4 regions of the Vibrio sp. Vb0349 genome follow, and region 1 is predicted to be linked to each of the others. Evidence: predicted binding sites of a transcription regulator. Region 1 holds the regulator's gene; each other region holds the start of a gene.
What was found. The regulator CRP, encoded in region 1, controls carbon source genes, mostly activating them, when cyclic AMP is high. The targets are predictions, from matches to a motif close to TGTGANNNNNNTCACA.
Positions count from the first base shown of each region.

Region 2: R7Q47_RS01170 (glycogen/starch/alpha-glucan phosphorylase) is a predicted target of CRP. The motif match lies at 1,806-1,821, and genes of this name have one in related genera.
Region 3: gltB (glutamate synthase large subunit) is a predicted target of CRP. The motif match lies at 1,991-2,006, and genes of this name have one in related genera.
Region 4: rppH (RNA pyrophosphohydrolase) is a predicted target of CRP. The motif match lies at 2,105-2,120, and genes of this name have one in related genera.

Region 1 covers NZ_JAWOTS010000027.1:15,026-18,997, forward strand. Annotated here, with positions in the region: gene R7Q47_RS19985 (hydrolase) at 1-638, shown strand, start outside; gene R7Q47_RS19990 (YheU family protein) at 672-884, shown strand; gene R7Q47_RS19995 (phosphoribulokinase) at 1,010-1,879, shown strand; gene crp (cAMP-activated global transcriptional regulator CRP) at 2,120-2,752, shown strand; gene R7Q47_RS20005 (DUF1338 domain-containing protein) at 2,889-3,680, opposite strand; gene astD (succinylglutamate-semialdehyde dehydrogenase) at 3,929-3,972, opposite strand, start outside.
Region 2 covers NZ_JAWOTS010000001.1:259,219-263,190, forward strand. Annotated here, with positions in the region: gene malT (HTH-type transcriptional regulator MalT) at 1-1,350, opposite strand, end outside; gene R7Q47_RS01170 (glycogen/starch/alpha-glucan phosphorylase) at 2,085-3,972, shown strand, end outside.
Region 3 covers NZ_JAWOTS010000020.1:50,025-53,996, reverse strand. Annotated here, with positions in the region: gene R7Q47_RS18115 (GGDEF domain-containing protein) at 1-716, opposite strand, end outside; gene R7Q47_RS18110 (TIGR01212 family radical SAM protein) at 752-1,711, opposite strand; gene gltB (glutamate synthase large subunit) at 2,263-3,972, shown strand, end outside.
Region 4 covers NZ_JAWOTS010000048.1:8,082-12,053, forward strand. Annotated here, with positions in the region: gene ptsP (phosphoenolpyruvate--protein phosphotransferase) at 1-1,427, opposite strand, end outside; gene rppH (RNA pyrophosphohydrolase) at 1,430-1,951, opposite strand; gene mutH (DNA mismatch repair endonuclease MutH) at 2,571-3,251, shown strand; gene R7Q47_RS22475 (DUF6482 family protein) at 3,267-3,578, opposite strand; gene R7Q47_RS22480 (NADP(H)-dependent aldo-keto reductase) at 3,733-3,972, shown strand, end outside.

The DNA of each region.
Region 1 (3,972 bases):
AGCACCTTGAACAACGTTTTCCTGATAATCCCAAAGTTGCAGTTGGTATTTCTCTTGGCGGTAACATGTTGGCGAATTATTTAGCCCAATATAAAGACCACCCTATTTTGAATGCAGCGACTATTATCTCAGCGCCTTTAGACCTAGCGGCGTGTGCGAACCGTATAGAACAAGGCTTTTCAAAAGTGTATCGCCGTTACCTGCTTTCTTCACTGAAACGTAACGCGTTACAAAAGCATCATCTACTGCATGGTGAGCTTGCGCTGTCCTACAACTCAATAAAACGTGTCACACGGCTGTATGAATTCGATGATTTGATCACGGCACCACTGCACGGTTTTAAAGACGCACAAGATTATTACGATCAATGTTCTGGCTTAAGTAAATTACAACAGATCACGCTACCGACACTGATCATTCACGCCAAAGACGATCCGTTCATGACCGACGATGTGATCCCGAAGTTTGTTCTGCCAGATAACATTGATTACCGTCTCTTTGAACACGGTGGCCATGTTGGCTTCCTGACAGGAACGGCGTTAAAACCTAAGTTTTGGTTGGAGGAAGCGCTGCCTGCGTATTACGAAAGTATCGCCGCAGATTACCTTTCTGCTGTATCCAAGCAACGAACGCAGTAAACTAGCCGCTCATCATAAAAGTTAGAGGTATTTATGATCATTCCATGGCAAGACATTGCGCCGGAAACATTGGAAAACTTAATTCGTGAATTCGTCTTACGCGAAGGAACGGATTACGGAACCGTCGAGGTTTCTTTGCAAGACAAAATTGATCAAGTTAAAGCTCAATTGGAAAAAGGTGAAGCGGTTATCGTGTTCTCTGAGCTACACGAAACCGTCGATATTCAGCATAAAACAAAATTTTAGACCCTTCACATTTTACCGTATCCCACTCGATGACAAGGTATTGTTACGTGCTATAGTGGGATATCGACCGTGCAGTAGTAACTCTACTGCACATTACAGGTAAGTAATTTTCGACAAGGTTTGTCATGTCAGCTAAACACCCAATTATTGCGGTTACTGGTTCGTCCGGTGCCGGCACGACCACTACATCTGAAGCCTTCCGTAAAATGTTCAATATGATGAACGTTAAACCCGCATGGGTTGAAGGCGATAGCTTCCATCGCTTTACTCGCCCAGAAATGGACATCGAAATTCGCAAAGCCCGCGAGCAAGGTCGACACATTAGCTACTTTGGCCCACAAGCTAATGACTTCCCGGGATTAGAAGAGTTTTTCCGTAAGTTCGGGCATGACGGCACTGGCAGCGTGCGCCGTTATCTGCACACGTTTGACGAAGCGGTTCCCTACAATCAAATGCCAGGCACGTTTACACCGTGGCAAGACTTACCCGAAAACAGCGACGTGCTGTTTTATGAAGGGTTACATGGTGGCGTGGTCGATGGCGATGTTAATGTTGCTCAACATGTGGATTTCTTAATTGGCATGGTGCCGATTGTGAACTTAGAGTGGATCCAAAAATTCGTACGTGACACTCGCGATCGCGGCCATTCGCGTGAAGCGGTAATGGACTCAATCGTGCGATCCATGGACGATTACCTCAACTATATCACTCCGCAGTTTTCTCGTACTCACATCAACTTCCAGCGCGTACCGACCGTTGATACTTCCAACCCACTTAATGCAAAAGGCATCCCTAGTTTGGATGAGAGTTTTGTGGTGATTCGCCTACGCGGTATCAAGAATGTCGACTTCCCATATCTGCTGGCCATGATTGATGGCTCATTCATGTCACGCCACAACACGATTGTCGTACCCGGCGGTAAGATGAGCTTTGCAATGGAGCTCATAGTTCGGCCTATCCTACAACAGCTCATCGAAACAGGGAAAATTGGCTAAAAACCTGCCTGCGAAGATGTTTACTTTTCATACCGTGATCATGTGCACAGTTTTGCTTACAAAATCTCAATCATGGCACGATTAAAATCAAGAAATCGTTTTCGAAAAAGGATACTATTTCTTACCGAAACACAAGAGAGCTTGCAGCATATAAAAAGTGCTCTTATTCTAGTAGGCCTAATTCAGGCTTAGCTAAAATATGGATAGCGCAAGCGTACCCTGCAGAGGAAGTGAGATATTATGGTTCTAGGTAAACCTCAAACCGACCCAACATTAGAGTGGTTTCTTTCACACTGTCATATTCATAAGTACCCTTCAAAGAGCACGCTAATTCACGCGGGCGAAAAGGCAGAAACTTTGTACTACATCGTTAAAGGTTCTGTTGCGGTTCTTATCAAAGACGAAGAAGGTAAGGAGATGATCCTTTCTTACCTAAACCAAGGAGACTTTATTGGTGAACTTGGTCTATTCGAGGAAGACCAAGAGCGCACAGCTTGGGTTCGTGCTAAATCTCCTTGTGAAGTTGCTGAAATTTCTTTCAAGAAGTTCCGTCAGCTTATCCAAGTAAACCCAGACATCCTAATGCGTCTTTCTGCGCAGATGGCTCGTCGTCTTCAAGTAACTAGCCAAAAAGTGGGTGACCTGGCGTTCCTAGACGTAACTGGTCGTATCGCTCAGACGCTTCTGAACCTTGCAAAACAACCAGACGCAATGACTCACCCAGACGGCATGCAAATCAAGATCACTCGTCAAGAAATCGGTCAAATTGTTGGCTGTTCTCGTGAGACAGTAGGTCGTATCTTGAAGATGCTAGAAGAGCAGAACCTAATCTCTGCTCACGGTAAAACCATCGTGGTTTACGGTACTCGTTAATCTCGAACTAGAGTGACACGAACAAAACTATAAAAGCCACCAATGGCAACATTGGTGGCTTTTTATTTACTCATGACCAAATGAGATAGGGTGCAGCGAACACTAATGAGTAAGCTTAACAGGTTAACCCTAAAACTTAGCCATTCGTACTTTCAAAGATTTTGTCAGCTGAAGCGGCCACGAAACCTGGGTACAAATCACCATTTTCCATCGGATAGCGCTTAGCAAATTCATAAAACCCGCCAGGGATAATTTCAGTGCCTTCGCTAAAACGAACCGCTACTTTATCTGCCATGGTCGATGACTGCTCTAGCAACACCTCAGGAGTGCCCTTCACTTCACCACCATTTTCATTAATGGTAAACCCAGCGGTACGCAGATGATCGTTTACCTGCTTCACTTCTTCATATTCATTGAGCTGGTTAACGCTCACCGTGAAGTGGTTTGCTCCGTAACCATGCGCCGCAAGCCAAGATGCGTACTCACTTTCTTTAGCCAACGTTTGGTAATCAGCAAAGCTTAAATCCCACAAGCGTCCACCATGTAAGAATGCGCTATCGTTCAGCTTGTCAGCATCGACTTGTGCCACCAAATTTTTCACAATCTCTTGTAGCTCAGACGAGCACTCTTCAACTTTTAGCTCACTAATAAATACTTTAGGTTGCTTCGGATCTGGGTGCTCATAGTGCTTAGCAACCAGCTTTTTGCTTTCGAAAACGTAATCACCACACGCCTTGTAACCAATAGCTACAAATGGCTTAGCTAGAGTTTCAATACCAAGAGGCGCGATATTGAAGGTACGTAAAGCTATATGATCATTAATCAGAGGCTCATCTTCTTGAAGCAGCTGATGCACTTTAGCAGCCGAAGGGCAAAGACGTTGAATGTAATCTTGCCATAGCGATTCAAATAACACATCGGGCGTCATAACGACTCCTTGTTACGAGATGTAGAGTTTAAAGGTAAGCGGAAGTTGGCTGCTCGTTCACAACAAAAGTTGTCCAGAATAATGAACGAGCAACCATCAACCTGTGACGGTAAATGCCAGTCAGTCAACACGCTTTTCCGAGTCTTTGCTCACTTTTCGTGTTCTGCCAACGATCACTACAACCCATACCTAAATGATGCGCCGGCAAGGTGAGCCGCAATGCATAGTTGCGACTCTATTATTAAAACTTATAGCGCTACACCTGGACTCAATGTTGCAGGCAAGACAGTCT
Region 2 (3,972 bases), on a different contig from region 1:
ATAATGAATATCTAACGCAATGTTACGCTTTTTGTGTTCCTCTTCCGCTTCTTCAAGCAGGTGGCCCACTTGGTTATAACGATGCTGACTTTGAGCCAACCATGCTCGGAGCATCGTAAGTTTTGGGTGGCTGAACAACAGATCATCGTCCAACTTGTTAATTGAGCTTTCCAGTGTGCTGAGTTCGCCTTGGTTAAACATCTTCCAGCCGAATTCGTTTAGGATCTCTACCACTAAGTCCTTATCATTCGATTTTTGTGCATGATGAATCGCTTGGTGTGGTGCTTTTTGTTGTAACCAAGCGATAGCAGCATTGCGGTGGAGATCTTTTTCTTGCTGAGGAATACGAGCTTGGCGCTCATGAGATAAAAACTCGCCAAATAAGTTATGGAACCGGAACCAGTTCTGTTCCCCTTCGAGCGGATAAATGAATAAGCCGTAACGGTTAAGCGATTCAATCATTCCCAGTGCATCTTCGCGTTGGGTAAGGGCAAACACTAGCTCATCATTGAAGTGGTCAAGCACGGATACTTGCATTAAAAAGTGACGAGTTTCGTGATCGAGTAAGTCAAACACTTCTTCGACCAAGTAATCCCACAAGTGCGCGTGATTGAACTGCGATACCGACTCTACAGTTTGTGCCAATGTGCGGTTTTGATGTTGGGCTTGTAATGCGATCAACTGCATCGCCGATGGCCAACCTTCAACATAGGTTCTTAGGCTGTTCGCCATGTCTTCATCAATACCATCGGCGATACGCTGGTTAAAGAAGCGAGTGGTTTCTTCGGTATCAAACGCCAACATCTCGTTGCCGATTTCGATCATTAAATCACGAACACGTAAGTTTGCAGTGCCCAGAGGCGGCGCTGCACGACTGGTTACCACAACGGTGAGGTTGTCTGGCATGTGCTTTAAGAAGAAACGCATGGATTCATGGATTTCATCATTCGTGATTAAATGGTAGTCATCAAGCACCACGTAGCACTCTTGATGAAAGTCAGCCATTTCAGCGAATACTTCGCTAAATAGGGAGCGTAAAGACGAGATCTGACGTTTTTCCGCCAGTTTTTGTGCGTTAGCGCAACTGAAGTTGGTGGCTTTGTTTAATGCTTGAAGCAGATAGTTTACAAAGCGAAAGCCGTCGTTATCGCTGTCATCAATGCTGTACCAACCGACGTTTGGCTTATCGGATAGCCACTGCGCTGCCATTGTTGTTTTTCCGTAACCTGCTGGGGATCGGAATAAAACCAATTTGTAGTAAGGCGCTTGCTGTAGTAAGTCCAACACTCGTGGGCGCACGATGGCATTGTGCAGGCGTCCTGGTCGAGTAAGCTTAGATGGAATCCACATTAGTAGTTATGTCCTTATTTGTGTATACCCAAATGACAGCAACGTGATCATTCTAGTAAAGCCCCCTTGAAAGCCGTCTTACTGAATGATGTCATCAGCATCAAAAACACTGTTTGAATGCCGGATAATGTCGCTACTGTTGGGGCTTGCGTCCGTCTGAAAAACCATTCCATACGGTCACTTAGATATAAAAGCTAGCGAAAACTAGAAATAACTCACATCGCCTAATTCTAGTTTGTATAAAAAGCGTACAATCCTGTGAGCTGAGTGGGATGTTACGACATCAGAAATGTTCGTTACTTTGATCCACTTCCTAATTCTCAAGGGTTGATGGATTTACCATCAACTACGCCCTTTATTTGTGATTGTCGTCACTTAAATATCATTTGTTTCGTTGGCGTTAAGATCGCGTTGCACATAGATTACGAAAATTTCTTCTACGCTGACCGAGTTAATGTGACCGATATTACAATTTTCACATCATCAGATGAGTGGACTATAAAAAGCGTCATGAACGGGTTTTAACCTTTCGCACATTCCATTGTGATCAAAATCACTAAGAACTGGAGCAAAGTTCACTTTGTTGAGATTTGGATCACTAACCTAGCAATGGTACCCCCTCTACGCCCTCAGCCCTCCTCCTTCAAAGGATGAGAATTAGGAGGATGTTTATTCACAGAGGTAAATGCACGATGTATGGCAGATGAATTACCAAAAGACGTGAGAATTTCGTAATGAAACCTACTCAACAAAAACAATTTGACAAGAAGTCGTTCCAAGAAAGCGTAAAGAAACACCTATCTGTAACTTACGCTCATACGATTGAAAACGCAGACAGCCGCGCATGGTACCTAGCAATGGGGCATGCTCTGGCTGAATTTACTACTCTAGATTTGCTTGCGACAGAAGAAGACCCACGCATTAAAAGTGCGAAGAGCGTTAACTACCTTTCGCTAGAATTCCTTATCGGTCGTTTGACTGGTAACAACCTAATCAGCATGGGTCTGTACGAACAAGTAACAGAAGCAATGGCTGAACTGGGTTACAACCTAACTGATCTGCTAGAAGAAGAGCGCGACCCATCATTGGGTAACGGTGGCCTTGGTCGTCTTGCTGCGTGTTTCATGGATTCATGTGCGGCACAAGAATTCCCAACTGTCGGCTATGGTTTACATTACGAATACGGTCTATTTAAACAGTCATTCAAAGATGGTCGCCAGCAAGAAGCACCTGACGCTTGGCGCGGTGTAGAAGGCTACCCTTGGGAAATTGCGCGTCCAGAACTTGCGCAAGAGATCGGTTTCTACGGTCACGTTGAAGTGATTAACGAGAACGGTAAAGAAGTTCGCAAATGGGTACCAGGCATGACAGTAAGAGCAATGCCTTGGGATCTTCCAATTGTGGGTTACGAATCAGACACGGTTTACCCGCTACGTCTTTGGGAATGTCAGGCGATTGCACCATTCTCACTAGCAAGCTTTAACAATGGTGATTACTTCGAAGCTCAGCACGCACTGATCGACGCAGGTAACATCACTAAAGTGCTTTACCCGAACGACAACCACGAGAAAGGTAAAACACTGCGTCTAATGCAGCAGTACTTCCACTCAGCAGCGTCTGTACGTGACATCCTACGTCGCCACGAAGCTGCGGGCTACTCGCTAGCGGATCTACCTAAGCAAGAGACTATCCAGCTTAACGATACGCACCCAACGATTGCGATTCCTGAACTAATGCGCATCCTGATGGATGAAAAAGGTTTAGCTTGGGAAGCGGCTTGGGAAATCAGCTCTAAGACATTTGCGTACACCAACCACACGCTACTTCCAGAAGCACTAGAGACATGGCCAGAGTCGCTAATCCAGCACCTGCTACCACGTCACATGGAGATCATTTACGAGATCAACCACCGCTTCCTACAAGACGTACGTGCAATGTGGCCGGGTGATGTCGCGAAGCAACAGAAGCTTTCTATCATCGAAGAAGGTTTCCACCGCATGGTTCGCATGGCAAACCTATGTGTAATCGGCTCTTACGCAGTAAACGGTGTAGCAGCACTTCACTCTGAATTGGTTAAGAAAGACCTATTCCCAGAGTTCCACGAAATGTACCCGACACGTCTACACAACGTAACGAACGGTATTACGCCACGTCGCTGGTTGAAGTTCTGTAACCCAGGTCTGTCTCAGCTTATCACTGAGAAAGTCGGCCCAGAATGGCCAGCGAAACTAGAGCAACTTGAAGGTATTGCGAAGTACGCTACTGACGCGACATTCCAAAAAGAATTCATGGCAGTGAAGAAAGAGAACAAAGAACGCCTAGCAACTTGGGTGAAAGAGAACATGGGTATCGAGCTCGATACTAATGCAATCTTCGATGTTCAAATCAAGCGTCTGCACGAGTACAAACGTCAGCATCTAGACTTGCTACACGTACTGTCTCTGTACCACCGTATTCTTAATGAACCAGGTTTTGAGTGTACGCCACGCGTTGTGTTCTTCGCAGCAAAAGCAGCACCGGGTTACCACCTAGCGAAAGAAATCATCTTCGCAATCAACAAGATTGCAGACAAGGTGAACAACGATCCTCGCATCGGTAACAAGCTGAAAGTGGTATTCATCC
Region 3 (3,972 bases), on a different contig from region 1:
TCACCACTCGGCGAAACAAGAGAGTTTTGATTGACTTCCAATAAGCAACTTCGACCTTGTGGATCCGTTGTCCATTTACGTTCGCTTTTTCTAGTCATCTCACCCAAGGCCTTGGATGCGCAAGCTTCTTCCCTTCGCCCTTGCCAGAATTGATCAAATGCTCGATTGGTCGTTAATAGATTGCCTTGGCGGTCTTGGGTACAAATCAGCTCTGAAAGTGAGTCTAATGCCGAACGTGCGATGATTAATTGGGCAAGTTCTTGTTGCTGCTCTTGGTGAGTGGCTTGATATGGCTGAGCATAAAGAATCCAAACTCGATGATTGCGCAATAAACTCTTTCTGCCTGACAGCTCCACTTTAATAGATTCACTATCAGATAGTCGCCAGTCAAAAGCCTGCTGACGAAAATGACGACTAGAGAAGCGATCGAGAAACTGCTCAAGCTCATGAATATCGAATAAAGCAGGATACAAATACCCCGTTCCCAAAGAGCGAATGCCTAACAACTGCATCGCAGCCTGGTTAGATAGCAAGAGCTGAGCATGGCTAGTGTCCACCACTATGACTGGATAGGGAGAATCCGTTACTAGTTGCTTAAGTGATGTCTGAAAGTGCAAATAGATCAGTGCTAACGCGCACACGCCTGCGATTAACAACAAGACGACATAGCCATAACCGCCTTGACCACCCCAAAGCCAATTGAGTAACTGATCCATCGTTTAAACCTTCAAAGAACACTGGTTAAAATATATCAGTTATTTATTGAGCGATCTGCTATTAATTCCGGTTTAGTATAGATAAAGGCATTCCCCGTAAGGCTCCCTTGAGCACCATGAGCACTGAGATCTCGACCAATTTCCGTCATCGCTAGCCAACGGTTTTCACACCACAGAGGCGATAATAACGTGGGCCTCCTGGCTGCTGATGAAACGCGATGATAAATCACATCTGGTGGTGTCATACGAATCATTTCACTGGCGACCGCAACATATTCTTCTAATTCAGGGGCTTCTAGCTTTCCAGCACGCCAAGCTTTCGCCATGGTGCTACCTTCGACAATATGCAAGCCATGTAACTTGATACCATCCGTTCCCACGGCCAACACTTTTTGCAGCGTTTCAATATTTTCGGCGCGGGTTTCTTTGGGTAAACCCACAATTAAGTGAGTACAAACCTTGATTCCGAGTGTTCGCGCACGCTTAGTGATTTCGGCATAACACTCAAAGTCATGACCACGATTGATACGTTTTAGGGTGTCATTGTTGGCGGTTTGAAGGCCTAGTTCTAGCCAAATTTCATAACCTTGCTGTACATAGCCCGACAGTAAATCCAATACCGCATCAGGGACGCAATCAGGACGCGTCCCCACACAAAGACCAACCATGTCTGCAGCCTTTAGTGCTTCCTCATACATGTTTTTGAGAACTTGTACTTCGGCATAGGTACTGGTGTAGGCCTGAAAATAAGCGAGATACTTCTTCGCTCTGTGAATTTCACCTGCGCGATCTTTTAACTGTTCGTGAATGCTTTTTATCTGGACTTCTTCATCTGCAAACGAAGCCACATTGCAAAATGTACATCCTCCCCGCCCAATCGTGCCATCGCGGTTAGGGCAACTAAATCCACCGTGCAATGTTAACTTATGAACCTTTTCACCGTATCGACGCTGAAGATCTTGGCCGATTGTATTGACCAACTCATGTAACTGCATAAATTCTCACCAACAATAAATCGTAATCAATCTCACTACGATCTGTGTAAATAAATTACATCCCTGCAAGAAAAAACACACAATATTAATCAATTCAAACACCCATCATGCGGGTCAAAATCAATAAACTTGCATAATTAAAGACAAAAATCGTTCATGTTGCGTAAATGTTAAACTAAAAATGCATAACTAAACGAAAAAATTGGGTCACAACGCCGACTTTTTCATTGCATTCTGAAGTGACAAAATTGTAGGATACTTACACAACCCCGTTATTTTTGTGACTTTTATTACAAAGCACACTGCGGGATTTGTCGGTGTTATCCCACTCCTACCTATATAAATCACTAGATAGTGATAATAAATAAAGGGATACCACCAAGGATTGTTTTTCTCGCAAAACTTTTCCTGCGAGATACGGAAAGGAATCAAGACCGGTCAACCTAGATCGGTGGCGATAATAAATATAAAGGACAAGACGTAATCAATAGTCTAGGTAGTATTTGCTGCCCGGTACTTTTGCGTCGACATTGAACTGGAAGGATGTATCTATGGTAGATAGAGAGCAAAATCCACAGGGTCTGTACACTCCGGAACTGGAGCATGACGCTTGCGGTATCGGTTTTGTTGCTCACCTTAAAAACCGTAAATCTCATGAAGTAGTGACTCAAGCATTGGATATGCTGGCTCGCATGGAACACCGTGGTGGTCAAGGTTGTGACCCATGCAGCGGTGACGGTGCGGGTATCTTGCTACAAAAACCTCATGAATTCCTATTAGAAGAAGCCGTTAAGCAAGGCATTAAACTGCCTTCGTTTGAAAAGTATGGTGTTGGTGTCGTTCTTTTCCCGAAAGACGAATACAAACGCGAGCAATGCCGTGACATTCTAGAACGTAATGCACAGCGTCTAGATCTTGAAGTTATCGGCTACCGCGTTTTACCAACCGATAACTCAATGATCGGTGCAGACCCACTAAGCACAGAGCCTCAGTTTGAGCATGTGTTTATCTCTGGTGGCCCTGGCATCACACCTGAAGAACTAGAACGCAAACTGTACGTTCTTCGTAACTACACTGTACGTGTTTGCCTAGAAAGCGTTTCGAACATTGGTGACGACTTCTACATTAACTCCATGTCTTACAAGACATTGGTATACAAAGGTCAGTTAACGACCGAGCAAGTACCTCAGTACTTCCTTGATCTGCAAAACCCGACCATGGTGACTGCACTAGCACTGGTACACTCTCGTTTCTCTACCAACACCTTCCCGAAATGGCGTCTTGCACAACCTTTCCGTTACATTGCCCACAACGGTGAAATCAATACAGTTCGCGGTAACTTGAACTGGATGAAAGCCCGTGAAGCAATTCTAGAATCAGACCTGTTCACTCAGGCTGAAATCGACATGCTTCTTCCAATCTGTCAGGAAGGCAGCTCGGATTCATCTAACTTTGACATGGCACTTGAGCTCCTAGTTCTTTCTGGTCGCAGCCTGCCACACGCATTAATGATGATGATCCCGGAAGCATGGCAAGAAAACAAAAACATGGATCCTAAGCGTCGCGCGTTCTATCAGTACCATGCGAACATCATGGAACCATGGGATGGCCCGGCTTCCGTATGTTTTACTGATGGTGTTCAAGTTGGTGCGACACTAGACCGTAACGGTTTGCGCCCTTCTCGCTACACAGTGACCAAAGATAACTTCCTAGTGATGGCATCTGAATCTGGTGTTGTGGATATAGAACCAGAAAACGTTGAGTTCCGTGGTCGCCTACAGCCAGGTCGTATCTTCGTTGCAGACCTAGAACAAGGTCGAATCATCTCTGATGAAGAAGTGAAAGACACCATCGCAACGGCACAGCCTTACGAGAAGTGGGTAGAAGAAAACCTACTGAGCTTGAAGAAGCTGCCAGATGCGAGCAACCAGTTCAGCCAACCTAAGCCAGAACACCTTCTACACCGCCAACAAGCGTTTGGCGTAAGCACTGAAGAAGTGAACGAAATCATCGTTCCAATGGCGAATGACGCGAAAGAACCATTATCAGCAATGGGTGCCGACTGGCCTCTTGCGGTTCTCTCTCATCAATCTCAGCACCTTTCAAACTACTTCAAGCAGCTGTTTGCACAGGTAACTAACCCACCGATCGACCCGATCCGTGAGCGCATGGTTATGTCGCTGAACACTTACTTGGGTAAAGACCAAAACCTTCTGACTGAAACACCACTTCACTGTCAGAAAGTAGAATTGGAATCGCCT
Region 4 (3,972 bases), on a different contig from region 1:
TCCGAAGGAAAGTGATGCTGAAGTAAAAATGCAATCTCAGTTCGGTACAACCCAACACCATCAACACCTGTGTTGATGGCAATATTACTGTCTGCACTGAGTCCCGCATTCAGCATAATTTCGATATGGTGATTATCTTGCGTAACCGCAGGGAGTGCGAGGTCCTTGTTTACCATGGCAAACAGTTCAGACTCTTCGCTTACTAAGCTGCGATACTCTCGCAACAACTGGCGGTTTGGCTCTAAGAAGATCTCACCCGTATAGCCGTCGACTATCCCGAGTTTGCCATTCACCACATCCGGATTAATGTTGGCGCCCATGACTGCAGGGACCCCAAGAGCTCGAGATAAAATGGCAGCGTGAGAGTTTGCGCCTCCCTCTAATGATACGACGGCTAACAAAAACTCTTTGGGTACAGAAGCGAGCAAGGTGGCAGTGAGTTCGTTCGCCACCAAAATAATGGGACGATCAATTGCAGAATTTTCTTGCTCACTGTTGTGCAGAAAATAGAGCAGCCTTTGCCCTAACTCTCGGATATCTTGCGCTCTTTCACGCATGTATACATCCGACATTCTTGCAAATCGATTCGAGTATGACTCTACAACTTGGCGTAACGCCCAGTCTGCCCTATCTCCTTTTTCAATCTGCTTCTTCAAATCACCGCGAAGCATCGGATCATTCAGTAAGTGAGTAAACAGATCGAAGATCGCCAGCGCATCTTTGTTGATTTCACTGTCCAGCTTTTTCCGCATACGGCGAAAGTCATTTAACGCTCGCTCTATGGCCACCAGTAATGTCTCGTGCTCGCGTTCCTTATCTAACGTGGACGAAGGGAAAACATCCGATAAACTCGGCTGGGTATTGTCGAACCAAAACTCTCCAATCGCGACACCAGTAGACGCAGGCAAACCTTTTAATACCGTGGGTTTAGATGCTAACTGCCAATGCCCAAGATTCTGCGCATGTGCAATGAGCACCGCTAACTGAGCGGATAAGGTAACAAGAAACGATTCTTCCATTTCACTAAACAAGCGCGGCGTTTTTTGTTGGATCACCAACACACCTAAAACTTGTTTACGATGAATGATTGGAGTAGCTAAAAAAGAGTGGTAAATCTGTTCGCCGAGTTGAGGAAAGAATTTGAACTCGGGGTGTTTTGAGGCTTCGGCAAGGTTAAGGGGTTCAGCGCTTCGTTTTACCAACCCAACCAAGCCTTCATTGAAGTTGATATGAATACTATCACCTTCAAAAATAAGGCCTTGAGTTGCCATTAACTCAAGGCGCTGCATTTCTTCATTAGCAAGATAGATAGTACAGCACTCAGTACTAAGGGCAGCACAAGTCTCTTTCACCAATATATCGAGTGCCAGATGCACATCATCGACCCTGGAGACTTTCTCAACTATTTCCCTTAGCTGACTGAGCATGATTATCCTCTACGTTGCTTTTTTCTTTTCCCTTTCGCTTTTCTCTCTCGAAAAGGCATGGCTAAGGATGCAAATTCTTTCATCGCTCGTCGATAAACATCTCGCTTGAAAGAAACAACTTGCCTAACTGGATACCAGTAACTTACCCAGCGCCAACCATCAAATTCAGGGGATTTTCCGCGTTGCATATTAATGCGAGATTCATCGCATTCTAATCTCAGCAGAAACCATTTCTGTTTTTGGCCGATACAAACAGGCTTGGAGTCCCAACGCACCAATCGCTTTGGTAGCTTATATCTTAACCAATGACGACTTGTTGCAATGATCTTAACGTCTTTTTTCGTTAAACCGACTTCTTCGTATAACTCCCTGAACATGGCTTGTTCAGGGGTTTCACCTTCGTCAATCCCACCTTGTGGAAATTGCCATGAGTGTTGCCCGTATCGTTTAGCCCAGAAGACCTGACCATGGTTATTACATATCACAATACCAACATTAAGTCGGTAACCATCGCCATCTATCACTGGCTAACCTCTATGAATAAATTTTTTATTACCGTGATTTTTCCACATATCCCCATTACTAGCAAACTTACTGATGTGATATGAGCAAGATTTATTACCTTTTCAGCATTTTTGGATATCTTTTAATCAAACCATACCTTATCAACACAAGAGTGAGACATTGCCCACATTTATTCACCTTTTCTGTGAATAACTTTGTGAAGAATTCAATTCAAATGAGTAATTCAGTTCAATCCCATCAAATAAAAAACAAATGAAGAAACAAAAAAATAAACATAAAACATTGATAAAAAAGTATTTATTTTTAAAAATAACGATAATTAGATCTTCAGTTTCTTGATGATCTTTTCACCAAACTCAGATCGGTCAAAGATCCACCAATAGGCTATTTATCCACACTCACCTGCTATTCGTTTAGATGATTACAACAAAATCAACCCCAAAAATGCATTTTAACCCCTGTTTATTCATACAGACCCCGTCAAGATCTTATCTATATCTCCTCCACCTGTGGATAAGTTATGAATTGATCGTTCTTACACCGCCTCGGTGAAATCTTAAACAGTAGATTTGGTCGGAGTTTGATAAACTATATTTTTTGTAATACCACCTTGTAACTATGAAACCAGAACCACAAACAGAAGCAGAGCTATTGGAACGAGCGCATGATATGGCAGGACTCAGTTTTGCTGAGTTGGCCGCCGAGGCGAATATGATTGTTCCTGAAAACTTAAAACGTGATAAAGGTTGGGTGGGTCAATTACTCGAATGGCACTTGGGCGCTCCAGCTGGCAGTAAACCTCAACAAGATTTCGCAAAACTAGGGATCGAGTTGAAAAGTATTCCGATCAGTTACTCTGGCAAACCTTTAGAAACAACCTTTGTTTCTGTGGCCCCCCTCACTGGTGTTCATGGTCTTACATGGGAAACAAGTCATGTTCGAAACAAGCTATCTCGTGTGCTTTGGGTACCCGTAGAAGGAGAACGAGAAATCCCACTCGCTGAAAGACGTGTGGGCAGTCCACTCATTTGGTCACCAGATGAAGAAGAAGAACGGATTTTGCGAAATGACTGGGAAGAGTTAATGGAGATGATCGTCTTGGGAAGATTTGATCAAATTTCCGCCAGACACGGAGAAGCGCTGCATCTTCGCCCTAAAGCCGCAAATGCAAAAGCGCTCACCGAAGCATATAACTCAAATGGTAAGCCGATGAAAACTCTGCCCCGAGGCTTTTACCTTAGAACACAGTTTACTGAACAGATCTTACTCAAGCACTACATTAACACTCAACCAGAATAAAACCATATCAGCTATTTAGTGCGTCACGAGCGATAACTCAATATCGCAGTATGAGGCTGCCTCTTCAGTGCCACATTCGTCATACGCATTGCGCAGCCTTAAATACGCTTTATCGACCCCTAGCCTCAATAGTTCTTCTTTTACTAAGTCTAGAGAGCCAAAATGTATCGGGTCTTCACCGTCTTTAATCGGCTCAAGTTGATGCTTGTACTCCACAGCTAAAAGATAGTCAGAGACATCAGAACACCCAATCACAAATACTTTGGGAGTTTTATAAGTATCTTTATGTGGACCATGTAGCCACATGTCCAATTGATGCTTCTGCATAACATACCTCCTTCACACGATCATTTAAGTGTAGTTAGGCTAACTGTAGCTTTCGAGTTTGCTCTTCCTTTATACGTAAATCATTTGCGATTGCGGCTAAAAATCCCCTATATTGGAGTCACTTATTTAGTCGGTAACTCTTCAAGGACGTGATATGCAATACACAAAACTACCGCACTCATCACTTGAGATCAGTAAAATCTGCCTCGGCACTATGACGTTTGGCGAGCAAAACACAGAAAAGGACGCCTTTGAACAGCTCGACTTTGCCCTCGATCATGGGGTGAACTTCATCGATACCGCAGAGATGTACCCTGTACCGCCAAACTCGGAAACACAAGGGATCACCGAGCAATACATCGGTAATTGGTTGGCAAAAAGCGGCAAAAGAGAA